4 regions of the Paenibacillus sp. ACRSA genome follow, and region 3 is predicted to be linked to each of the others. Evidence: riboswitches for the same ligand, from Rfam matches in the RefSeq annotation. Region 3 holds a riboswitch; each other region holds the start of a gene.
What was found. A riboswitch is a leader RNA that binds a small molecule or an ion and turns the genes downstream of it on or off. The one in region 3 is predicted to bind cyclic di-AMP.
Positions count from the first base shown of each region.

Region 1: linked by a shared signal. The riboswitch ahead of MH215_RS10520 (hypothetical protein) and the one ahead of MH215_RS27040 (3D domain-containing protein) in region 3 are both predicted to bind cyclic di-AMP.
Region 2: linked by a shared signal. The riboswitch ahead of MH215_RS08730 (C40 family peptidase) and the one ahead of MH215_RS27040 (3D domain-containing protein) in region 3 are both predicted to bind cyclic di-AMP.
Region 4: linked by a shared signal. The riboswitch ahead of MH215_RS16060 (3D domain-containing protein) and the one ahead of MH215_RS27040 (3D domain-containing protein) in region 3 are both predicted to bind cyclic di-AMP.

Region 1 is NZ_JAKRNP010000003.1:184,902-191,052, reverse strand. Features, by position in the region: tRNA gene MH215_RS10535 (tRNA-Leu) at 277-359, shown strand; gene MH215_RS10530 (hypothetical protein) at 440-715, opposite strand; gene MH215_RS10525 (glutathione peroxidase) at 858-1,337, opposite strand; cyclic di-AMP (ydaO/yuaA leader) riboswitch at 1,729-1,905, shown strand; gene MH215_RS10520 (hypothetical protein) at 2,021-2,419, shown strand; gene MH215_RS10515 (HAD family hydrolase) at 2,586-3,269, shown strand; gene MH215_RS10510 (Nramp family divalent metal transporter) at 3,402-4,697, opposite strand; gene MH215_RS10505 (organic hydroperoxide resistance protein) at 5,082-5,501, shown strand; gene MH215_RS10500 (zinc ribbon domain-containing protein) at 5,735-5,980, shown strand; gene MH215_RS10495 (hypothetical protein) at 6,133-6,151, shown strand, end outside.
Region 2 is NZ_JAKRNP010000002.1:848,988-855,138, forward strand. Features, by position in the region: gene MH215_RS08705 (divergent polysaccharide deacetylase family protein) at 1-204, opposite strand, end outside; gene xynC (glucuronoarabinoxylan endo-1,4-beta-xylanase XynC) at 542-2,227, shown strand; tRNA gene MH215_RS08720 (tRNA-Leu) at 2,388-2,472, opposite strand; gene pelA (pectate lyase) at 2,659-3,624, opposite strand; cyclic di-AMP (ydaO/yuaA leader) riboswitch at 4,060-4,191, shown strand; gene MH215_RS08730 (C40 family peptidase) at 4,197-4,661, shown strand; gene MH215_RS08735 (carboxymuconolactone decarboxylase family protein) at 4,752-5,081, opposite strand; gene MH215_RS08740 (hypothetical protein) at 5,194-5,412, opposite strand; gene MH215_RS08745 (hypothetical protein) at 5,533-5,862, opposite strand; gene MH215_RS08750 (xanthine phosphoribosyltransferase) at 5,960-6,151, opposite strand, start outside.
Region 3 is NZ_JAKRNP010000019.1:13,317-19,467, reverse strand. Features, by position in the region: gene yabG (sporulation peptidase YabG) at 1-106, opposite strand, end outside; gene rsmA (16S rRNA (adenine(1518)-N(6)/adenine(1519)-N(6))-dimethyltransferase RsmA) at 255-1,157, opposite strand; gene rnmV (ribonuclease M5) at 1,163-1,708, opposite strand; gene MH215_RS27040 (3D domain-containing protein) at 1,866-3,065, opposite strand; cyclic di-AMP (ydaO/yuaA leader) riboswitch at 3,338-3,591, opposite strand; gene MH215_RS27035 (TatD family hydrolase) at 3,832-4,602, opposite strand; gene MH215_RS27030 (HD domain-containing protein) at 4,970-6,151, opposite strand, start outside.
Region 4 is NZ_JAKRNP010000005.1:73,987-80,137, reverse strand. Features, by position in the region: gene MH215_RS16085 (DUF4178 domain-containing protein) at 1-82, opposite strand, end outside; gene MH215_RS16080 (DUF350 domain-containing protein) at 132-533, opposite strand; gene MH215_RS16075 (PspA/IM30 family protein) at 628-1,299, opposite strand; gene lpdD (prenylated flavin chaperone LpdD) at 1,418-1,762, opposite strand; gene MH215_RS16065 (polysaccharide deacetylase family protein) at 1,918-2,706, shown strand; gene MH215_RS16060 (3D domain-containing protein) at 2,879-3,553, opposite strand; cyclic di-AMP (ydaO/yuaA leader) riboswitch at 3,556-3,748, opposite strand; gene MH215_RS16055 (amino acid ABC transporter ATP-binding protein) at 4,025-4,747, opposite strand; gene MH215_RS16050 (ABC transporter substrate-binding protein/permease) at 4,734-6,151, opposite strand, start outside.

The DNA of each region.
Region 1 (6,151 bases), on a different contig from region 3:
TTATGTATTGGAGTGTGTGGTGATAATCTTGTCATTGAAAGAGAAATAGTAAATGTAATATTAGTGGTTATTCCATTGGGTTGCTCATTGAAGCTTATCAAGGGTAAAGGAACTACAAAAATAGTTCAAACTCAAGGATATGCAACTGCTGTGGAAATATGACGATTCATGCAGTTAGAGGGGGAACTATCGTATAAGACAGCTGAATTTAAAAAATGCTTTACTTTTATAATGAAACCCGGTATAATCAATTTTGTTGCCGATAATTTACGACATGCGGTCGTGGTGGAATGGCAGACACGCTATCTTGAGGGGGTAGTGGGCTTATGCCCGTGGAGGTTCGAGTCCTCTCGACCGCATCATAATGCAAGACAGAAGAAGCTTCCGAACTCGGAAGCTTCTTTTTTGTTTCTAACGTTTTTATTTTATTCTAACTTCATTAAGCCTGACCGATTTGAAGTAAACGTATGATTTCGCCATCAATAAGCTCTCTACTTACTTGCATGAATCCTAACGATTCATATAACGTCCCGGCGATCTGATTGTCTGATCGATGTGCAATCATAATCCTTGTACCATTAGAAAAGTCACAGGTTGTAAATCGATGTTCATCCTTAGTTCCTCCCGAATTTCGAATTCGCAGAGGATCTAGTGCTCTACGATGATCTTGAACCCTTTCTCCGAACCATTGCAGTAAGTACTTTTTGCATACCACATCACTCCTCTCAACAGAACACTCTAATGTATATCATAAGCTCTCATGCCAAAATAAGCTCTTGAGTGCAAAAAAAGCCACCGACCAGAGAGTTCCTGCTTAATGCTGGGGTCTCCAGTGAGATGGCTGTTGGTTGTTCAATTTATTTTTTTAATAATTTCTCGATGTCAGCTTCAATCTGATCAGGAGTTGTTTTGGGTGCGTAACGCTTTACGACACGTCCGTCCTGATCCACGAGGAATTTAGTGAAATTCCATTTGATTGCTTTGGAGCCGAGCAGACCTGGAGCCTCTTTGGTGAGATGTTGGAACAGGGGATGAGCGTTCGATCCGTTGACATCGATTTTCTCAAACATAGGGAAGCTTACACCATAGTTCATTTGGCAGAACTCAGCAATATCATCGGATGAGCCTTTTTCCTGTGCAAACTGATTGCTCGGGAATCCGAGAACTTCAAAATTACGATCTTTGAATTTATTGTACAGCTCTTGCAGCCCTTCGAATTGTGGTGTCAATCCACACTTACTAGCTGTATTCACAATAAGCAGTACTTTGTTCCGGTATTGAGACATTTCTTGTTCTTGGCCTCGAAGCGTATTAACTTTGTATTCATAAACGGTCATAAAAATCGCCTCCTATATCGAATGGATTAATCCTATTTTGTATATATCTATTATATTGGTTGCAATTAAATAATGCAAAACTAATATTGGATAATTATAGTTTTAGTACTTTTTGAGCTTGAATTGGTCTTCTTATGGACGAATAGGTAGAAGATTTCTGTGATCACGAGAATTAGAGAGCTTTGGGGAGATGTATGAAGCAAAAATATGTTGTAAGCGATATCATTGGGTTGAAACGGCATAAATCAGTCGATTCGGTGATCTATGTACACTTTACATCAACATGACCTCGGTGTATGATTCATATCGTAATTTCTAATTTAATTTCTATTGTACATGAAAAAACGAAACAAACGATAATATCGATCTAATCAGTCATGATGTAAGAACGATGTTTTAATCGCTGAGTTTCCATTCATTCATGGGTGGAAAACGGGGGAACCAACAGGATGCGCTGTTCTAGGACGGTATGGATCCATGGGGTGAATTTTCCGGTAACAGCCGGAAATAGGGCGACTCTCGCGCCCGAATCCGTCAGCTAACCTCGTAAGCGTTAAAGGGAGAGGCAACAAGCCGTACGCTGGTTCATGGTGTTTTTGCCATGGATTCTTTAAGAAGCGTCCGGGAGGCCTTGGTCCCCCACGCTTCTTTTTTGTTGTCTTTTCACGCTAAGGGAGGAACGAATGATGGATAATGAGATGATTTTAGTAACTGCTCCGAACGAAGCGGGGCGCAAATTTATCAAACTATTGATGTACAAAAAAATGCCGTTTGCCGTTCTGACCAACAGTGCAGGGGAAGAGCGGAAACTCCGGAAGTTCGGGGTAGAGCATGTCATTCGCATGAATACGGCTGCAGCTGAGAAATGGTTCTTGCCTCAGAGTAGTGTAGGCAATGTTTTTATTTTTGAGAATAGTCTGAACTTGACCTGCCGTTATTTGCAGATCTGTCGTTCATGGACATCCAAGTCACTGTGTGTAATTACAGAACAGAGCCATCCAAAAGGAATTTATCGTGGCATGGGGGCCGATCGGATTGTCTATTCATTAAACGGAGAAGTGGGCTTCCTGCTTAACGGTTGATGCTGCAACCGATGATTGCTCCCTTGTCAGGTGCCTGATATAATTGGACTAATAGATCATTATACTTATGAACAAAAGGGTAAACGGAATTTTGAGGAGACTCATGCATGAAGTGGGTCTTCTTTTTTTATTGTTCAGGGGTGCAGCAAGATAAGGAGGAATTGATGTGCCGGATGTACGTGGGTTAAAATGGTTGTTCTTCGATGTAGGAGATACGCTAGTGGACGAATGGGAGCCTGTAGACGATATTATCGGTCAGTTCGTGAGAGAAGCCTGTGCGCTTGGATATCCGGTGCAGATCGAGACTGTACGGGAGATATTTGTCACCTGTTACCGAAACTACGAGGCGTGGCCAATGAAAGTGGCGATACGTACGTTGATTAGCGATGAACAGCATAGAGAACAGATTCAGGCTAAATTGAAGTTTCGTAAAGAGCTTGAGCAACCTTATGCGTGCGCAGGTTCAGTGCTGAAATCACTGTCACGATATTATCGAATTGGCATCATTGCTAATCAGAGTCCGGGTACGGAGGAACGGCTAGAACGTTACGGTTTGCGTAAGTATGTGAATGTGCTCGCCTGTTCCGCTGAAGAAGGAGTGTCCAAGCCTGATCGTGAACTGTATGCAGTGGCATTGAAGCAGGCGGGATGCAAGGCGGAGGAAGCGGTGATGATCGGAGATCGCATCGATAATGACATCGTTCCGGCGAAGAAGCTTGGCATGCGAACGATACGCATTTTACAGGGGTATGGACGGTTCCAGCCTGAGCTTGAAGATCAGGATCACCCGGATTGGACAATTGATAATCTAGAGCAGCTTCTTCCTTTGCTTTTACCAGATCAAGACTAGGAGATATATACTCCAAAATAAAATTTGTAGCTGATGACCCTACTGGAGCATATCGTTCTGGGAAAGGTTTAAAAAAGAGCCGACCCATTTCAAGTGAACATTTCACTTTGGATGAGTCGGCTTTTTTTAGAATTAAAACAGAGCAATGGTCTGAATAATGAGGTACACATTCAGGACAACGATGACTGCAGCAATGATCCATGACGTAATTTTCAACCACAGTTTGTTAGCGAATGCACCCATACTCTTCTTATCACTTGTAAACATGACCAGCGGAATAACCGCAAAAGGAAGTTGTAAGGAAAGTACAACTTGGCTTAGGATCAGAAGTTCCTCTGTTCCATGCTCTCCTGCAATAGCGGTCACAATGACGGCAGGAATGATTGCAATCAGGCGAGTGACTAGACGCCGCAACCATGCAGGAATTCGAATGTTGAGGAACCCTTCCATAACAATCTGTCCGGCCAGAGTGCCAGTAAGTGTCGAGTTCTGACCTGATGCCAATAGAGCAACGCCGAACAGAACACTTGCAACAGTGGTACCGAGCAGGGGTGTGAGCAGATGGTAAGCATCTGCAATCTCGGCAACCTGTGTCATGCCGGCACTATGGAATACTGCCGCAGATACGATCAAAATCGCTGCGTTGATGAACAGCGCGAGTGTAAGTGCAATCGTGGAATCCATCGTTGTATAACGAATGGCTTCTTTTTTACCCTGCGGTGTCTGTTCGATCTGACGTGTCTGCACAATGGAGGAATGCAGATACAAGTTATGCGGCATGACGGTAGCTCCAATAATACCAATCGCGATGTAGAGCATAGCCGGATTCTGTAGAATTTCAGTGCTAGGTACAAAACCGTGAAGCACCCCGCCCATATCGGGTTTTGCCAAAAATAGATCAATACCGAAACAAAGGGCAATGGTCGCCATAAGTACAATTACAAGGGTTTCAAGCGCCCGGAAGCCTTTATTCTGTAACACTAAGATCAATAGTACGTCCACAGCTGTAATGATAACGCCGTATAACATCGGAATGTTGAAGAGCAGCTTCAAGGCAATAGCGGAACCAATAACTTCCGCTAGATCGGTGGCTGCAATAGCAAGTTCGCAGAGTACCCAGAGCATAATAACCACCGGCATACTGAAGCGTTCACGACAGGCTTGAGCCAGATCGCGTCCTGTGACGATCCCGAGCTTACCCGCGAGTGATTGCAGTACAACAGCCATCAGATTCGAGATGAGAATAACGGACAGTAGTGTATAACCAAACTGTGAACCACCTGCGATATCTGTTGCCCAGTTGCCGGGGTCCATATATCCGACAGCTACCAAGTAGCCCGGGCCAACAAACGCGAGGAACTTTTTCCACCAAGCTGCGTTCTGAGGAACCTTCATGGAGCTGTGAGCTTCCCCGAGGGAAGGAGCCATCCCAGCCGTGGATAACGATTCTCTGGAAGGAGTGTTAAATGGATTTCTTTTACTCATACAATAATCACCTGACTTTGAAATAATAATGTGACAATATGCGATATGTGATATATCTAAATTTTTATGTTTATTCTTACATTGTACTCCTTCAATAATTTTTGTCTAGTGCAACTTTTATGTGCGGGCACAAAAATAAGACGATATCTTTATCAAGCTCCTCTGTATATTACCCATTGATCAAAAAAATACAGCCTCTGAGCGTTATCTGCATGAAAATGAAAAAGATGTACAAGCTGAATATGAATCCAACATGCGTTTCAAAATGAGCCAGAAGTTTAAAATGAATTGTAGGCAACAAAAAAACAAAGTGAAGGAGAGATTCTAATGGAAGCTTTATATACAGCAACAGCAACGGTTAAAGGTGGACGTACAGGCTCAGTAACTTCTTCGGACGGCGTACTTCAGCATGATCTGAAAATGCCTAAAGAACTAGGTGGCTCCGGTGGTGAGGGAACGAACCCTGAACAACTCTTTGCAGCCGGATATGGGGCATGTTATGAGAGTGCACTAGCTAACGTAGCGCGCAAAGCAGGTGTGAAGCTGGAGAACGTAGTTGTAACAAGTAATGTATCCATTGGTAAAGACCCTGCGGATGATGGATTCCAACTGTCTGTTCGTCTCGATGTAAGTATGCCGGGAGTGGATCATAGTCAAGCAGAGGATCTCGCTCGCAAAGCTCATGATTTCTGCCCATACTCCAAAGCAACTCGTGGCAATATTGACGTTGTATTGAATGTAGTATAACCACTACTTATAGGAAAAGAATTGATCCATAGAAACAGATAACCTTGATATCTGTTGCATAAGACAAGCCCTGCTGGTAATCGGCAGGGTTTTCAATTTCAGAACCTTTCTGAATAACCTCCTAATTAAATTAACGGATGGTGCAGGAGATTGTAGGGTCAGGAGCGTACTCTTTTACATAAATTATACTCTTATTTCATGTGAGCTATCCTAAAAAAGGGGGAACGCAAAAAATGAGTATTGAAGAGATGATCGAACGTCGGTTTGTATGTTCAAAGTGCCGAGGAACCGATTGTGATATTAAGGAAGTGTCGATGTCGGGGGCGGGTTTAAGCAAAGTATTTGATATTCAGCATAATCATTATTTGTTCATCACGTGTACTTCCTGTGGGTATGTAGAGGTGTTTAACCCGGATGTGCTAAAGGGAAAAAAACAAGGACAGGTAGGGACGATTCTGGATATTTTGTTTGGAGGATAAGATCACAAAAGGTTGATTGTAGGTAAGTATTCCGGAATATTCCAGTTCAGGCGTAGCTACTTGAGTTGACATGAGCCTGAAATTTCTTTAATATGACTTAGTACTGAGAAGTATCATTGCATGAACCAAATTTGAATTGACAGGTGATATCCATGTCTTATAGACCGAAAA
Region 2 (6,151 bases), on a different contig from region 3:
GGTTACGGATTGTTCAGGTTGAGATGCTACATGCATCCGATCACGATTCGACAGTGCGTAAGCATTCACTGTATCCGCTTCTCTTGTCAACTGAGATGCCACCGTTATCTCTCCACCTGCCATACATCCCACGTTAATAAGCAGTAAAAGAACAAAGAATCCCGCTAACCTTCTATGCCGCTTGCTTCTCACTTTGTTATCCATGGTGATTCCCTCCCTTAGATCTGTGTTCTCATTGTTTGATATTGTAGGGAGTTCTATGTAAGAAACGGTCTGAGTTAACTAAAGGAAAATTTGTAACTACTGAATAGGGATAAAAAATGTCATGGATTCCCGATAATTTGAGATAAATTAGTAAAAGACCTGAAATTTGTCAGGTATTCAGTTCAACAATATTTTATTAAAATAAACAAAAGAAAGAATAAATTGATTTTCTTTCCTTTTATTTTCGAAAGGAGGTCATGTAAGGGCTTACAACTGATCTATGCAAAATTAAGATTTCATCGGTTTAGCATTTCTCAGGATAACCATTTCGAGGAGGATGATCGCTGTGAAATTTAAATTCAAAAAAACCTTTAACGTTTTACTGGCCTGCTTAACGGCTCTGCCACTGATGTTAACACCCACACAAGCTTCGGCAGCAAGTGATGCTACCATCAATTTGTCCTCGGAGAAGCAGCTCATCAAGGGCTTCGGAGGAATTAATCACCCGGTTTGGATCGGTGACTTGACGCCAGCTCAACGTGACACAGCCTTTGGCAACGGGCAAAACCAGTTAGGCTTCTCCATCCTGAGGATCAGTGTCGATCCTAATCAAAGTAACTGGTCTAGGGAAGTAGATACAGCCAAAAGAGCGATTGAGCAAGGAGCTCTGGTGTTTGCCTCCCCTTGGAATCCACCAAGCGACATGGTTGAAACGTTCAACCGGAATGGAGACACTACGGCAAAGCGATTGAGATATGACAAATATGCTGCTTACGCTCAGCACCTGAATGACTTCGTTACGTACATGAGAGATAACGGCGTAAACTTGTATGCAATTTCCGTACAAAATGAACCGGATTACGCTCATGATTGGACCTGGTGGACACCACAGGAGATCCTTCGTTTCATGAAAGAAAATGCAGGATCGATCCAGAACACCAAAGTTATGGCGCCTGAATCCTTCCAATACCTGAAAAACATTTCTGACCCGATCCTCAATGATCCACAAGCGCTGGCGAATATGGACATTCTAGGAGCACACTTGTACGGTACTCAAGTCAATAACTTTGCCTACCCACTTTTCAAGCAAAAAGGTGCAGGCAAAGAACTGTGGATGACTGAAGTTTATTATCCAAACAGTGATAGCAATTCTGCAGACCGCTGGCCAGAAGCGTTGGAGGTTTCCCATCACATGCACAATGCAATGGTAGAAGGTGACTTTCAGGCTTATGTATGGTGGTATATCCGTAGACAGTATGGACCAATGAAAGAGGATGGTACGATCAGCAAACGTGGTTATAATATGGCTCAATTCTCCAAGTTTGTTCGTCCAGGCTATCTGCGAGTGGATGCAACGAAAAACCCGGATACCAATACGTTTGTGTCTGCTTACAAAGGAGATAACAAGGTTGTCATCGTCGCAATTAACAAAGGAACTTCTGCGACCAGTCAGCGATTCGTCCTGCAAAATGGTAATGCCTCTACTGTATCCTCATGGGTAACGGATAGCAGCCGTAACTTAGCAAGTGGAGCACCGATCAATGTGTCTAACGGCGCATTTACTGCACAGCTTCCTGCTCAAAGTGTAACCACATTTGTAGCGGATATCACTGGGCCTGGTAGTGGTAACACAAGTGGTACAACGTATGAAGCTGAAACAGGAACTACCTTAACTGATGCTGTAGTTGAGACAATCTACCCGGGTTACACAGGTTCAGGCTATGTGAATTTCAATGCACTAACGAATTCTGCCATCCAATGGAATAATATCAACAACGCGACAAGCGGTACCAAAAACGTAAAGTTTCGTTATGCACTAGAGAGTGGCACACGTAACCTCGATGTGTACGTTAACGGAAACAAAGTGATCAGCAATACCTCTTTTTCAGCAACAGGAAGCTGGTCGACATGGGGCGAGAAAACCATTCAGGTGCCCATGAATTCAGGAACGAATACCATTAGAGTTGTAACAACAGGTACAGAAGGACCTAATATCGATAATATTATAGTTACAGCATCATAATACGTGCAGTGTTTAAATGGCAAAAAATTGCCCAAGCCTCCAATTGGTCGTTGGTCGCAGTAACCAACACTGAATGGACAAGCAACTGTGAAGTCCTCATATTGGTGCAAAAAAAGGTTCCCCGTTAGACTAATGTCTAACAGGGAACCTTTTCATTCGATGCGGTCGAGAGGACTCGAACCTCCACGGGGGGTTAGCCCACACGGACCTGAACCGTGCGCGTCTGCCAATTCCGCCACGACCGCATATGTATATCCGTGATATATGTATCTCGGCGACAAAAAATAATATATCACGCAAGCATCTACATGTCAATATTGAAATGCTCATGAAGAAACCCGATCCAGATATTCACTTTCGGATCGGGCTTCATGTTCAGGAGCTGGCATAGGATCTGCCATGATTGGTACCAGTTTAGGATCTAAATTAAATTACAGTTTGGATGGCCAGTTACCATACCATGCATAACCGCCTCTTCTTTCTTTGTCAATATCGCTCAATTTGTATTTTACGATGCCGTCACGGCCGATAAAGATGGGTTTATCCGTTCCAATCTCATAGAAACGAGCCCAGATCGGTGCAGCTTTAGAATCAGCGATAATTTTGCTATCTCCGTTTGCTCTTTCATATCTGTAGCCTGTGATCTTCACTTTGTTAAACCAAGCTTCTGCTCCCTTGATAGATGCTGTAATTTTGGCGTTGGAAGGTCTTGTTTTTAGGAATTTAACAATCGTTACACTCTCTCCAGCTGTTAATGATGGTACTTCATAGATTCTTGCACCTGCAGGCTTCAGTGTGCTTGAATCATGCTGTTGTCCCCATGCTGTGAGCTTGCCACCTGAAACCACCTGTGTATTCAGAATCGCATCTACACCTTTAGCAACCGCATTTTTACTACGATTGGCAAGGTTGCTGTCGATAAAGGAGAAGTCACCTTTTCGCGTCGCTACTTCATCCAGCATGTACATTACATTAATCATCGCATCATCATTATAAGTAATATGTTTGTGATAACCAGAACTTTGATAAACTTGAGGCCATCCACCATTGGAATATTGCATATTCAGCAAAAAATTAATCCCTTTGATCGCGGCAGCAGAATAACGTGGGTCGTTTGTCTTTTTAAATTCTTTGGCTAGTCTTCTAATTTCTGAGTATGTAGCTTTATTGTCGATCGTAGATTTCGCCCACTCACCAGTTGATTGCTTATATTCTTTTCTCCAGCCACCATCGGCTCGTTGATTCTTCAAAATATCGGATATGCTTGCTGTTGTTCCTGAAGCATCCGCAGCAGATACAGTACTAACCGGTTGAATGATCATACCTACCGCAGAAAATACCATTGAAAATGCTAGAACTAATGTAACTAACTTTGTTTTTGTATTCAAAATGATCACACACTCCCCTTTATTATTGAAATCATTCAATTCTTCATTCTATTTACTCTCGCCCTATAATTACACCCCTCTCCATCAGCTCCTTTATTTGAATTAAATTATAACTACTATACTTTTATCCAATATGTGGATTGGATAGAACGATCTTATGCAAAAAAAATAACTTTGTCAATTAATGCAACATCTTGTAACATTCCGCGATTATTGTATCGATCAGAATAGTTCAAACTGCACATGACAAACCTCGAGTGATATACACTCCAGTTTGGATTTGAATCACATATTACTTTTTTGTAATTAGTTTCGCTGTCATTTCGTGTTTATTCTTCATAAAAATCAATAGTTCCGTTAACATTGGGCGATAAAGAAGGTATTAAGATGGGTTTGACATTTACGCATATATGCAATATAGTTTCAAAAGGTTACAAAAACTTAATTATTCATTTGCCGAGTTTCATGTTTGAAAACGGGGGAACCATTTTGGGTGAATTATTCTTATACATAGGAAATATAGGGAACCTTCTACCGAACCCTTAGCTAACTCCGTAGGCAACGAAGGGAGAACATTGATTTTGAAAAAACTTATCATCTCCATTTTTGGAGCAGCAGTACTATTTACATCAGGTGCAACAAGTACAGAGGCAAGCACAATCAATACAGTCGTTAATAACATGACAGGCATTCCTTACAAATGGGGCGGTACAACCATGGCCGGCTTCGATTGTTCTGGATTTATGAGATATCTCTTTGATAAATATAGTATTGATCTACCACGTACTTCTCAGCAGCAAGCCAAAGCAGGAACTCCAGTATCCAAAGCGAATCTTCGCACAGGAGATCTTGTTTTCTTCAACACAATGGGCAATGGCGTTTCACACACAGGCGTTTATATCGGTGGCGGTCAATTCGCACATGCTTCAAGCAGCAAAGGGGTCAGCATCACCAAATTGTCTAACCCTTACTTCAAAGACCGTTATGTCACAGCTCGCCGAGTTACCGGGCAGTTTATGTATAATAAAATGATTGGAAAAATATAATATAACTTCGATGTACATAAATAAGGACCTATTCCCGTAGCATTTGCCAAGGAATAAGTCCTTATTTTCATTTGTATAGCTCCATTCTACTTAGTGGAGCGCCTTCTGTACGCGCATTGCACCCTGGGATAGTGCATGACCGCCGCCTACGGCACCCGCAACAGCAACGGTCTCCATGATCTCCTGATCGGTAGCGCCTTTCGCACGAGCTTCCTCCACGTGATAGAAGGTACACACTTCGTTATTCGCAAATAAGCCAATGCCCAAGGCAATTAATTGTTTCGTTTTGGCATCAATGGCTCCTGGCTGAAAGCATTCTCCCGTAAACTCATGGTAAGACTTCACCACTCCCGGTAACACATCGCTCAACTCACCAATCTGATCTTTATACGCATGAACCTTTTCATTCATCAATGTCATATCATTGCACGCCCTCTCGGAGATAGTTCCACATCCTTCACTGTAACTATCCTTTCTCCTGAGCGAATCGATTATGCCAATGGTATGATGGTAAATCCCGTTAGCTCATTTCCTACTCGCTAAGTGGACTCTGACGCGGCTCGCTAAACAACTGATAGCGATAACTTCGATCGAGCTTAACCACACGCCGATTCTGCCGACGAATGAGTACCTGCTCTCCATCCCAAGCAACAACAATTCCTGTGACATCATTGGACTCAAGCTCGTCCCTTACCACTCTAACCTTTTCACCTGACAAACGCAGGGCATCCAGCTCTGTATCACTAATCATGTCTATGGCTCCTATGTTCCAAATTAATTTACAAAAAGAGACCTAAATGACAACTCATTTAGGTCTCACGTGACTGTATTGGACTGTCATGTCATACGAAGCGTATGTCCCGACTGAAATTTACCGCTGCGCGTGCTCTTTGCTGTCATTCTTCTCAAACCAAAAATCAAGCACTTTGGCGGACATCACACGTTCTTCAAGGTACTCCACTTGATGCGGTGTAAATTGCTCTTTCCAAGAGAAGGACAACTCTTCACACAAGCCTACAATCGTCAGAAGTTCTGACCAGGCAACATAGCGTTTGTACCAGAAAAATTGAGGATGTTCAATCATATAGGGATAAAGGTCATCGAATTCCGTATGTTTACAATCCAGGGCACGTTCAAAATGAACTTTCGATTCCGCCAGCTTATCAATAAAAAATTGTTCTGTTGCCGGTTGGTTCCCCATGGTGTTGCCTCCTCTCCCTAACATAACCCCATTATAAATGAATTCTGCGGTCATGCAAAGGCATTGTTCAAAAAATAGGCCCTTTTCCTTTAAAATGTCACATTTCGTTATCGTCAAACTGAATGCTTCCTTCGTTCAGGGAACGAATACGTACCAAGGCTTCAACAGGGATTCCCTGTTCACGGATGGTTCGTGCTCCTACTTGAAAACATTTTTCGACGACTACACCGAAACCAACTAATTCAGCCCCAGAGCGTTCAATAATCTTGATTACACCGCGAGCTGCATC
Region 3 (6,151 bases):
GGAACTCGGTACCTTTAATAACAGCACTGTCCACCTGAAGGCCTTCCACCCGAAAAGTCACATCTCCTCCGTATGACTTCCGAACGACCAAGTCTCCGATATTCATCAACATAATCACCTCTAACCCATCGTATGGGCTAGCACCCGGATTGGTTCATCCGATTTTACTACATTACCTTGCAGACCTAAGATTTAACAAATGACAGTTCACAAGAAGGCAATTCTAAAAAAATGCATTGTCTATACTAAAATGACTATAGCGCTGCACGTACTCCAGCTTCCCACATCACCGTACTTAACGTTGCATACTCCTCCAAGCTAAGAGTCTCACCACGTCTAGATGGCTGAATGCCTGCTTGCTCCAATAATTGGTCAGCCTGCTCCCGGTTATCCTTTGTGAAAAAGCGAGATTTCAGATTGTTAGAAATGGTCTTTCTACGCTGTGCAAAAGAAGCCTGTACCACCTCGAAGAAGTGTGCTTCATCTGGAACCTGTACTGGAGGTTGTTCCCGAACCTTAAGTTTAATAACCGCCGATTCCACATTAGGCTGAGGAATAAATACGGTCGGTGGAACAACACAGACGAGCTCAGGGACGCTGTAGTATTGTACGGCAATACTTAAGCTACCGTACTCCTTGGAGCCAGGTGCGGAAGCCATTCGTTCTGCTACTTCCTTCTGAATCATGACCACGATGCTGTCCACGGGCAGTTTTTCTTCCAGTAGCTTCATCATGATTGGTGTTGTCACATAATAAGGCAAGTTCGCAACAACGCTGACTTTGTCTACTTGACCAAAATCCGTTCGGAATAACTCCTCCAGATCCAGCTTCAATACATCTCCATGATGAACACGTACATTGGGATAAGGCTCCATCACTTCACCTAAGATCGGTAAGAGCCGCTGATCAATCTCTACTGCCGTTACAGGGCCCGCAACCCTAGCAAGCCGCTCCGTTAGTGCTCCAATTCCAGGTCCAATCTCAAGTGCACCTTTGGACTCGTCCAAATCTGCAGCGTTAACAATCTTGTTCAATATATTTTGATCAATTAGGAAGTTCTGTCCTAGACTCTTCTTAAATGAAAATCCATGCTTCTGAATAATCTCTTTCGTTCGTTTGGGTGTTGCGATTTCCAACGTCTCTTCCATACCCTTCATTTACTTCACAATCCTTCACATTCGATTTGCGATAATGCGGCAGAGAATTCTTCTCGGGTGATCTGAAACACACTTAACCGCTTGTGGAACTGCTTACCATTACAATATCCGATGCCGAGTATGTTCCCCATCTCCATACGACGTGCGGCAGCCTGTGGATGCACAATGAGTCCAGCAGCGATGAGGTCCTCCCAATCAATCAGACTCGGTGCCCCCTCATAGGACGTATGCACACGTGCTAGGGCATGGCGAATGGCTTCTGGCGAAGCGTTCTCGACTCCGATATCTCCTTTGCGCGTTGCGTCAGCCTCAGGAATGAAGGCGTGCTTACAACCTGGTACCTTATTGGCGATGATTTTCCGTATCCGCTCACCAGCATGATCTGGGTCGGTCAGAACAATGACACCTCTCCGCTCCTGAGCAAGTGCAATACGCTTCAGAATCCGCTGATTAATGGCTGAGCCGCCTGTTTCAATGGTATCCGCCTGAACGGCGCGTCGAATCGCCACCGTATCGTCACGGCCTTCAACCACGATCACTTCTTTTATCATGTTCCAATTCTTCCTTTCTAACGCAAAAAGAAGAGGAATATCCCTCTTCTCTGGCAAACGGCGGGCGAGACTGAATTCAGACCCTCCCGCCGCATATTCCGCATGAATCATTCATGCCTTATATTTTATAGCATTCCCATTTCAAAGTAAAACGATTTTAGTTCGCTTCCGGCTTCACCGGACCGATCACATAGACCGTCTTGCCTTTTTTGCGACCGAAGTTAATGGCATGCTTCACACTGTCATAATATACGTCAATCTTATTACCTTTGATAGCTCCGCCCGTATCTTCAGCACGACGGAAACCGAGACCTTCAATGTATACCCACCAGCCGATTGGAATGACTTTCGGATCCACCGCAATGGTGCGACCTTCTGTTACCCGAGTACCGGAGGCTGTTTTGGTGCCAATGCCAGGCTCTTCTGAAGAGTATGCTGTCATAGACACATTTTTGAGAACTTTAGAATATTTAAAAGAAGTACCTGAAACGGTAATGACTTTGCTGCCCGAGGCAGAGGGTTTATCCGAGTTCGATGATGCCGTTTTTGTTGCTGTTTTTGTCTTCGAAGTGCTAGCCGATACTGTTTGGATCTCAGGCTCCTTCACGACAGGTGCAGGTTTAGCTTTGGTTCCGACAGCGATGACTTTATCTACACGATTCGTCGCAACCGACTTACCAACCATCTTTTTGGAGACTAATTCTCCATCTTGGAACACTTTCTCAATGTGTTGTACGAGTGTACCTTCTTTACCACTTACGATGACGCGGTTATCACCTTTGTACAAGCTTGGGTCAGCCGTTTTGATGACTTTGAATGCGATGGGCTGTTCCACATCAACTGTACGCTTTGTTACACGCACTACACGGATTTTCATATCCTCTTTGATTGAACTTCCGAGTGCAGGGTAAACTTTATCATTACTTGCAATTTCAATACCTGACTTTTGAATGACCTCTTCTACCGAAGCATCGGTTGTATACAGAGTCTTGGTGTCTCCGTCTGCCGTAATATTTACTGGAATGGCCCGCTCAATAACGATGCGGTCTCCATCTGCAATCGCCCCATTTAAGGGCATGGATACCTGATCGTGAGGGCTGACTGTGATTGACTGCTCCTCTAACAATTCTTGAAGCATTCCTGTACGAGTCTCTACTGCCTGAGCTTTGCCATCGATAACCAGCGAAATTTGTTTTCCGGCCTGACCATATACGACTAACAAGATCATGATTGTAAGCGCAATTGAGAATATCGCGATCAATGCCATTTGACGCATGTTCTCATGCTTCCACCGTAACGCGAAAGACTTACTGGATGATCGTGACTCATGGGTCTCTTCTGTTTGGAATGTGCCCACTTCTCCGTCCTCCTTCATAGCCTCGCCGTCTAGAGTAATGCATGATGTCTTTGACGCGACTATACCTGATTTTCTACAGAACAAGGATTAGATCAACCTAGCCGGTTCTGCACCATGAATCAATCTTCGCAACATGATGTCATCCTCCTGAATACTTACCGTATGATGACAGTATTTCTTTTATTCAAAAACAAAAAAAGCCAAAGAAAGAGTGTAAGAGGACTCTTTCGTGGCTTCCGAATGATTTTGAATATCGGAAATTCATGCACGAGGTTGCCTCTCTTTTTCCGCTTGCGAGGTTAGCTGTCGGGTTCGGGCGAAAGAGAGCCGCCCTATCTCCGGTCACCCGCTCATGGCGGATGCCCTTGAATTCACCCCGAGACCCAAAGAAGAAATCAAATAGTGCTTCGCAGATCATTCCGCTGCTTTTGGGTCAGCGAACGATGCGCACCGGCTATATTCACCGATGTTTAAGCCCTATTGGTTCCCCCGCTCTCCGATAACGGAGACTCAGCGAGATCGATTCATGAAAGTAATGTTGTTCATCGGAAAGTGTCCCTTTGTTCATCCCCCGAACATCTGTCCAATTTTCCGCACAACAATTCACTGAAAAGATGATATCCTGTTTCGATGCATGTTGTAAAGCGTTGTTCAAGTACGTTTTTCTAAATATTTGGTTAAAATATTGTAATATTCTTGATTTATTTGGATCAAAAAGCAAATTACCTCCGCATAGCTCACTTTTTCATCCCATTTGCTCTAGTTTTTAACGAATACCAAATCGTTCCATGGCATTTTTGGTGGTTATTGCGGCAATTTCCTCTAGCGAAATGCCTTTAATTTCCGCAGCTGCTTCTGCAACCAGACGTACATGCGCTGTCTCATTTCGTTTACCGCGAAATGGATGTGGAGTCAAATAAGGAGCATCGGTTTCAAGGAAGAATCGATCCATCGGAACCTTCTCCAGTACCTCTTTGGGTTGCTTCGCATTTTTGAACGTAATCGGCCCCCCGAACGAGAGGTGAAACCCGAGATCTAGACATTGTTTCGCTGTTTCCCAGCTACCTGAGAAGGAGTGCATTACTCCGCCAACGTCCCCAGCCTTTTCTTCCCGCAAAATTTTCACGATGTCCTCATGCGCATCCCGATTATGAATGACGATGGGCATGTTCAACTCACGAGCTAGTCCAATCTGTTGTCGTAATACACGCTGTTGCACATCCTTTGGTGATGTATCCCAATGATAATCTAAACCAATTTCGCCAATCGCAACGACTTTTTCATGCTTGCATAAAGATGCAATCCATTCCAAGTCACCCTCTTGCATCGTAATCGCGTCCACGGGATGCCACCCAACAGCTGCGTAAATAAAGTCATATGTCTCGGCTAATTTCATAGTGGATGGGATCGTTTCTCGGTTAAAACCGACATTAATCATACGGCTAATTCCTGCATCAACAGCTCTTTGAATCATAGCTTCACGATCCTCGTCGAATTGGGGCGCATCTAGATGGGTATGGGTGTCGAATAACATCATGTTTCGTTCTCCCTTTCTGTCGAATCAGAATAAATAGGCTGTCTATTCACGCTTATGCAATGTGCAACCATATCTGATTAATTTTATTTGAAAAAAGTAAATTTTTAGGGTGGATAAAATTAGCCTATACAGGTTTTTTCAATCCATTTGACCCTAACTAACTACAATATGTGGGATGAATCGCTCACAACATACTCTATATGTAGATCTGTTTAGGGATATATAATTTTATAAAAAAACCTAAGATTACAAAATTATGTCGATCTACATATCCTCTCCATTAAAGCAGATTACTGTATCATGAGAACATCTCAGGTTAGAAATGCTTTTTAGCATAGCTACTTTGGCATAAAGCCGCACCACCCAATCATGAGAAGTAGGGGCGCAAATGAGATGGCAGCTCATGAAGAATGGTATCAACCTTATTCTGCGGATAGTATAAATGATGCTTTCCACGATGAATGCCACTGATTGAACGGACAATATCGGAAACCTCTGACAACTCATGCAGCTGGTCCTGCCGATCTAGCAACAAGATCTGCTTATCCGTCGATTCATTCGGACGAAACACATCATACGGAAGATCGGTCGGAAAATCAATTTCAAGATCATACTCAGGATTTAATCCTGCCTTGGCGAAAGCTTCACGCATCTCTTCAATCGTCTCTACATCGATCTGTTCAACCTCTACATACTTATATAGTCTGCGATCCATAAATCGTTCGCACAACTCACTTAGAACAGCATCGTCTTCTTTGCGCCATTGCATGAATGCCGTTTGGATCAATGCCTCATCCAGTTGCAGATACTCATGAACAGCAAGTTCGCCTTCAAACAACTGCGGCAGAGGATCTAACATGAAACGGAAATTAAATCCCTGCTGCACCAGCGTTTTAGCTCGTTTGAAAATTTGACGCAATATAATCTCAGAACTGCGGGTAACTGGATGGAAGTAGATCTGCCAATACATCTGGTACCTTGACATCAAGTAATCCTCAACAGCATGCATACCCGACTCTTTGACCACAATTCGTCCGTGGTATGGACGGAGCATACGCAAAATCCGATCAAGGTCAATCGTACCATAGTTAACACCTGTGAAATATGCATCGCGGAGTAAGTAATCCATGCGATCAGCATCAAGCGGGCTTGTAACCAAATTGACCACAATAGGTTTTTCGTACGTTTTTTGTATCACCGATGCTATTTTCTCTGGAAAGTCTGGCGCATACCGTCTTAAGATAGCCCCTACCTCGGTATCGCCCATAATGATGCGGCAAGTCCAATCTTCATGATTCATATCAAAAGCTTCTTCAATTGAGTGAGAGAACGGGCCATGGCCCAAATCATGCAGTAAGGCAGCACAGAGAGCCACAATCTTCTCCTCTTTCGGCCAATCCGAATAATGACTTCTTTCAAATTGTGAAATAATTTTACGTGTAATCTCGTACACACCTAGCGAATGTGAAAAACGGCTGTGTTCTGCTCCATGAAATGTTAGATAAGATGTGCCTAGTTGGCGAATACGACGCAGGCGTTGAAATTCGGG
Region 4 (6,151 bases), on a different contig from region 3:
GTTCAAGTTGTAGCATCGTCTTCTCGGCCCGAGGCGGTTCGGGTTTAGCTAGTATTCCTTTAATCCGTTTCCATACACTCATGCCCATTAACTCCCGTTCTATATCTTCTAGAGGTTGGTTGACCCTCAATTTATAAGCAAGCTGCAATAATTAATGCGCCTACAATATGCAATGCACCTGAGAAGAGACCATACCCTGTTTTCCCTTGTTGAATACCTGTATCCAGATCTAGATTGGCTCTTGTACGAATAACATAATGCACGCCATTCTCCAGAATCAGCAATATAATAAAGGATACGACAGATACGAGCAGTGCCTCACCAAGATGTCCTGCAGTTGAGATGGAGGTCGCTAGTACATAACCTTGGGCAAACAGCTTCATAACCATCCGAGTGGTTACAGCCATATTGCCTGCTTTCACTTCAGCAAAATCCTTGTATTTCGTAAACAATGAATCCACATACATCAAGACAAACAGCAAAACCGAACCCGATAACGTCCAGACCAGCATTGCCAAAATGTTCAAATCCATTTCAACAGCCCCCACATTTCAACATGAACCGCATTTAAAAGCGAAGAAGAAACACATGTCTCTTCTCCGCTAATTTCCTTACTTCATCCAAAAGTTAGTTCTTATTATCGTACTGCTTCATCAGTGCTGCCAGTTCATCTTCAACCGCCTGATCTTTACCAAGCTTCTCGAATTCATCGTCCAAGGACTTTCCTTTGGAGGACATTTCATTGCTTGCTTCAGCCTGTGCTTCCATTTGCATCATTTTTTCTTCCATACGCTTCATTCCAGCACTTGCTGTGTCAGAACTGAATCCGTTCAGCGCTTTGTTGATTTCAGTTTGAGCCTTCGCTGCATTATAACGAGCAACCAAAGTCTCACGTTTGTTTTTCATTTCCGTTAACTGCTTGCGCATCTCATCTAACTTACCACGCAGATTGTCAGCAGAAGCTTTATTCTGATCATAGCTTGTTTTGTATTCAGCCATTTTTTCTTCAGCCGTTTTCTTTTCTTCAAGCGCTCGGCGAGCCAAATCCATATTTTGTGCGCGAGCTGCAGTGTGCGCTTGCTCTTCGCGTTTCTTCACTAAAGCTTCTTGCTCTTCGTAAAGCTGCTTGAACTTCTTCTCAATGGCGATCTGTGCTGCTACAGCCTTCTCCGCATCTTGCAAGTCCTCTTGCATATCACGGATATACTGATCTGTCATTTTAATTGGATCTTCTGCCTTATCAATGATGGAGTTAATATTGGACATCGTTAGATCTCGTAAACGTTTGAAAATGGACATTATGTTATTCCTCCTAGTCGATATTACAACCTTGTATATAATCATACATACGTGATAATCCTCAACCCGTTTCAATTTTAGCAAAAAAAATCATAACAAACTTCTTCATCATGTAAAATTATTCATTTATTTGACCTTTTTGCAGCAGATGTTCATCAAGAAGCCTCTCTGCAGTCTGCACGATTTCATCAATCTGCATGCGTGTGATCGCATCAAAATGAATGCCCATAATTACCGTCACCGTAACCTTCAACTGATGTGCCGCCTTGCGCGCAAGCCTCTCGCATAGCTCCTGCTCCTTATGCCCTGGAACATGAAAGGTAGCCCCACTAAGACGATCGTGATCTACATAATAGGTTGCCACCGCCCCTATATGTGCATCGCCGCCTGTAACCATGAACACTTTGTCGTGCCCCACTTCTACAACCTGTAATCGAATAGAACTCAAATCATATTTACTCATGCTAATCCACCTATCCTTTTCTCTATCTCATGTTATGGTCCGAATTATGAACAAGATTCGAGAGACTGACAATGAAACATCTCACAAGTCGAATAAATCACGATTACATCGGGCATACCATAGAGAACGCATTTTGGGAAAAGGGGGCTGCTATTATGCGTATTCGCCTCATCGCAATATCATTTATCGTCTTTCTCTTGAGCGGAAATTTCGCTCCTGCTCATATGTCGGCTGAACCGAACCAAGCCAGTACACCTGTCACCGAGTTTGATGCACAAAGCGATGAACAGCTCACGCTAGGTCAACTTAGACAGAAATATGCTGATACGTTCAAGACGAATGGGCCTTCCACCAAACAGGTTGCTCTGACTTTTGATGACGTTCCTGATCCAAGATTCACTCCACAGGTATTGGATGTTTTGAAGAAATATAAGGTCAAAGCGACTTTTTTTATTGTAGGCAAACGGGCAGAGAAACATCCGGCTCTAGTCAAACGCATGGTTCGTGAAGGTCATATCATTGGTAACCACAGCTATAGTCACCCTGAATTTAGTAAGCTGACGATGAACGATTTTCGCACACAAATTTTACATACCGGGGATATCATTCGCAATCTATCCGGGTATACGCCAAAAATGATTCGCCCACCTTACGGGGATATTAATGAAAAACAGCTTCAATGGGCTCAAAAGCAACAATATAGCATTGTGAACTGGAATGTCGATTCACTCGATTGGAAAGGTCTTTCCAAAGATGAAGTGAAGCAGAATATTTTATCGGCTGTTAAACCAGGGTCGATTGTTCTTCAACATGCAGGAGGCGGAGTGGGCTCTAACCTACAAGGAACGATTGATGCGTTACCAGAGATCATTGAGGAGCTTCGAGCACGGGGATATAGCCTTGTAACACTGGACGAGATGTTAAACATCTCTAAGAGCAAGTAATTCCAGCATAGCGATTTAAGAGATCGCTTCGGTTGGTATCTCGGTAAGCATAAATGATTAGTGAATAGCTGCGTATGAATCGTCTGATCCAACGTTAAACTAAAAAGGGCGTCCTCTACTCACAGCAGACTGTGAATGGAAGACACCCTTTTTCATTTTGTTTGCATGACGTTTATTTTAGAATGTAAAGCTCAACATCTTGGAAACCGAATGTGCTCACGGATTGTTTACTACCAGGAATGAAAATATCAACGCGTTTACCTTTAATTGCACCGCCTGTATCTCGCGCCGTAGCTACAAACGCTTGTTTCGGCAGTCCTGGGTGTGTGTGACCTGTCACGAGCACTTTGGTTCCCAGCGGGATCACACTTGGATCTACAGCGATTGTACCCAGTTCAAGCGGATTACCGAAGTAATCTACAGCACCCCATTTTCCGTTTTCGGATGGATCTGCAGAGTATGCTGTTGCCTTCATTTCAATGGATTTACTGTAATCAAATGTTTTACCCCAGGCTTCAACCACTTTGCTGTCTGCATTGACATCTAAGCTCGCTGTTGTGATTGTTTTAGCCTCTGCTTTGGCTGCTGGAGCCGCTGCTGCCGAGACGGTGTTGGCTTGTCCAGGTACAGTAATTTTCAGCCCACCATAGATGTTATAAGGTGAAATATTGGCATTTGCTTTAATGAGTGCGTCCATACCTACACCATACTGTTTGGATAAGGTATAGAATGTATCCCCCTCTTTGGCCACATGAACAGAGTCAGCGTAAGCTGGAACGGCCTGAATGAGCATAGCTGCTGTCAGCAATGCTGTTGCTGCTTTCGCAATACGTTTCTTGTTAAACATGGTCTTCCTCCCTCATTATGCCTGCGAGGTTAGTTGTCGGATTCGGATGGAGGAAACCACCCTATAGGTTCAATCACATGCACTTACGTTATGTACGTCCTAATTCACCCCTAGCAGTACGCGATCATCAAATCTCGTTTCTGCATCGTTACATCCCCCGCACTTCCTCCTCAGAAGTTTCGGCAGGAACAATATATCACAATCTTGTAACCTATAGTTGTAGTAAATCTTACCAATACGTTTACTCTACTTCAAAATGGGTTAATAAAATAAGCTATTTTCACATTAACAATTCATATATGTCTTCTACATAAGTAACAAAAAAGTTACCTTTTGTTTTTCATTGCTTCCAATTATGTATCTTGTAAACAAATAAAAACAACCCTGCCGACGATGATGTCGACAAGGCAATTTTGTTATCCTTCATTCATTAGTGTTCCCCAGCTGGCTCAACAGCTTATGATCACATTACTATAGAACTTTGGCAAGAAAATCACGTGTACGAGCATTCTTAGGTGCACCAAACACTTCATCAGGTGTTCCTTGCTCTATAATTACTCCGCCATCCATAAACAGAATCCGGTCTCCTACTTCACGAGCGAAGCCCATCTCATGTGTAACAATGACCATTGTCATTCCACCCTCTGCCAGACGTTTCATGACATCAAGCACCTCTCCAACCATCTCTGGATCAAGTGCTGAAGTTGGCTCGTCAAACAACATTACGTGTGGCTGCATCGCGAGTGCTCTCGCAATCGCAATACGCTGTTTTTGTCCACCGGACAACTGGTTAGGGTATGCATCTTTTTTGTCAGAAAGACCAACCGTTTTAAGCAAATCGGCTGCAATCTGATCGGCTTCCTGCACGGATTGTTTCTTTACTTTGATCGGGGCAATCGTGATGTTCTGCTGGATCGTCTTGTGAGGAAACAGGTTGAAATGTTGAAACACCATACCCATCTTCTCACGAGTAGCATTGATGTTATGCTTCGGTTCTGTAATTGAAACACCTTCAAATAGGATCTCGCCTGAAGTCGGCTGCTCAAGCAAGTTCAGACAACGCAAAAACGTACTTTTACCCGAACCGGATGGTCCGATGACAACGACAACTTCACCTTTGCCAATCGTGACATCAATGCCTTTTAACACTTCATTTTTTCCATAGGATTTATATAATTGACTAACGTCGATCACTTGCATTCAACTTCCTTTCCAGTCGTCCGAGCAGCTTGGACAATATGAAGGTCATTACAAAATAAATTGCTGCTGCAATAAGGAATGGATTCATCCCTTGGTACGTAATATTTTTGACCACACTTGCTTGATACATAATGTCGACCATACCAATAATCGAAATAATGGAAGACTCTTTAATAATCGTTACAAACTCATTACCGATTGCCGGCAAGACAGCCTTGAACGCTTGGGGCAAAATAATGTAGCGCATCGCTGCACCTCTACCCATGCCAAGTGAACGAGCAGCCTCAAGTTGTCCACGATCTACACCTTGCACCCCTGCACGGAATATCTCTGCAAGATAAGCACCACTGTTGATAGAGAGTGTGATTACACCGGCTTGTAGCGCCGAGAAATTAATTCCAAAGGTCAGTGACAAACCATAATAGATAATCATCAATTGCACGAGCATTGGCGTACCACGAATCAGTTCAACGTACGCTGTACCGATCCAACGCAGAATAGCCATATCATGCATACGGAACATACAGATAATCAAACCGATGATTACCCCGAATAATACACCCAGTGCAGATAAGAGGAGTGTGTAACCAATACCTTTAGCATAGAAGCTTTTATACGCCCAAAATACTTCAAATATATTTTTGGTATCTTTACCTACCATCAATTGGCTTGCTTCAGTTACCATTTCTTCAATTCTATTTTCACTCTTAAGCCGTTCCAATGTACTATTTACCGCATTCAGCAATTCTGTGTTACCTTTGCGAATTCCGATTGCAGCCTCGACCTGCTCTTCGTCTACCACAATCGGTGCTAAACCAATAGCATCATCCAGATAACCAGCAGCTACAGTATCTTCCACGATTGCTGCATTAACACGGTTAGTCTGCAATTGCAGAACGATATCGGAGATTTTATCCAATGCCGTTAATTGAGCACCTGGGATTCCTTGACCAATAGTTTCCTGTATGGAGCCCTTTTGAACCCCGATTTTCTCATTTTGCAGATCCGCCATCGTTAAATATTTTCCTGCGTCTTCCGTGCGAATCATAATGACTTGCTTCGATTTATAATACGTATCAGAGAAATCGATGCTTTTCTTACGCTCTTCCGTTGGTGTCATGCCTGAGATGACTAAGTCTACACGACCACTCTGGAGTGCCGGTAGAAGCCCGTCAAATCCCATATCCTCAATGACAAGCTCCGCTCCTAGATCAGCAGCGATTTCTTTTGCAATTTCAATATCAAATCCAACAATTTCATCTTTTCCATTAATCACTTTATGGAATTCATATGGCGCGAAGTCGGCACTTGTACCAAGCACCAATTTTTTACCGCCTGAATTGTCCGTAGTGCCGCTTGCGAGTGCCGCTGGTACAGCAACTGTCAACATCAGCACAA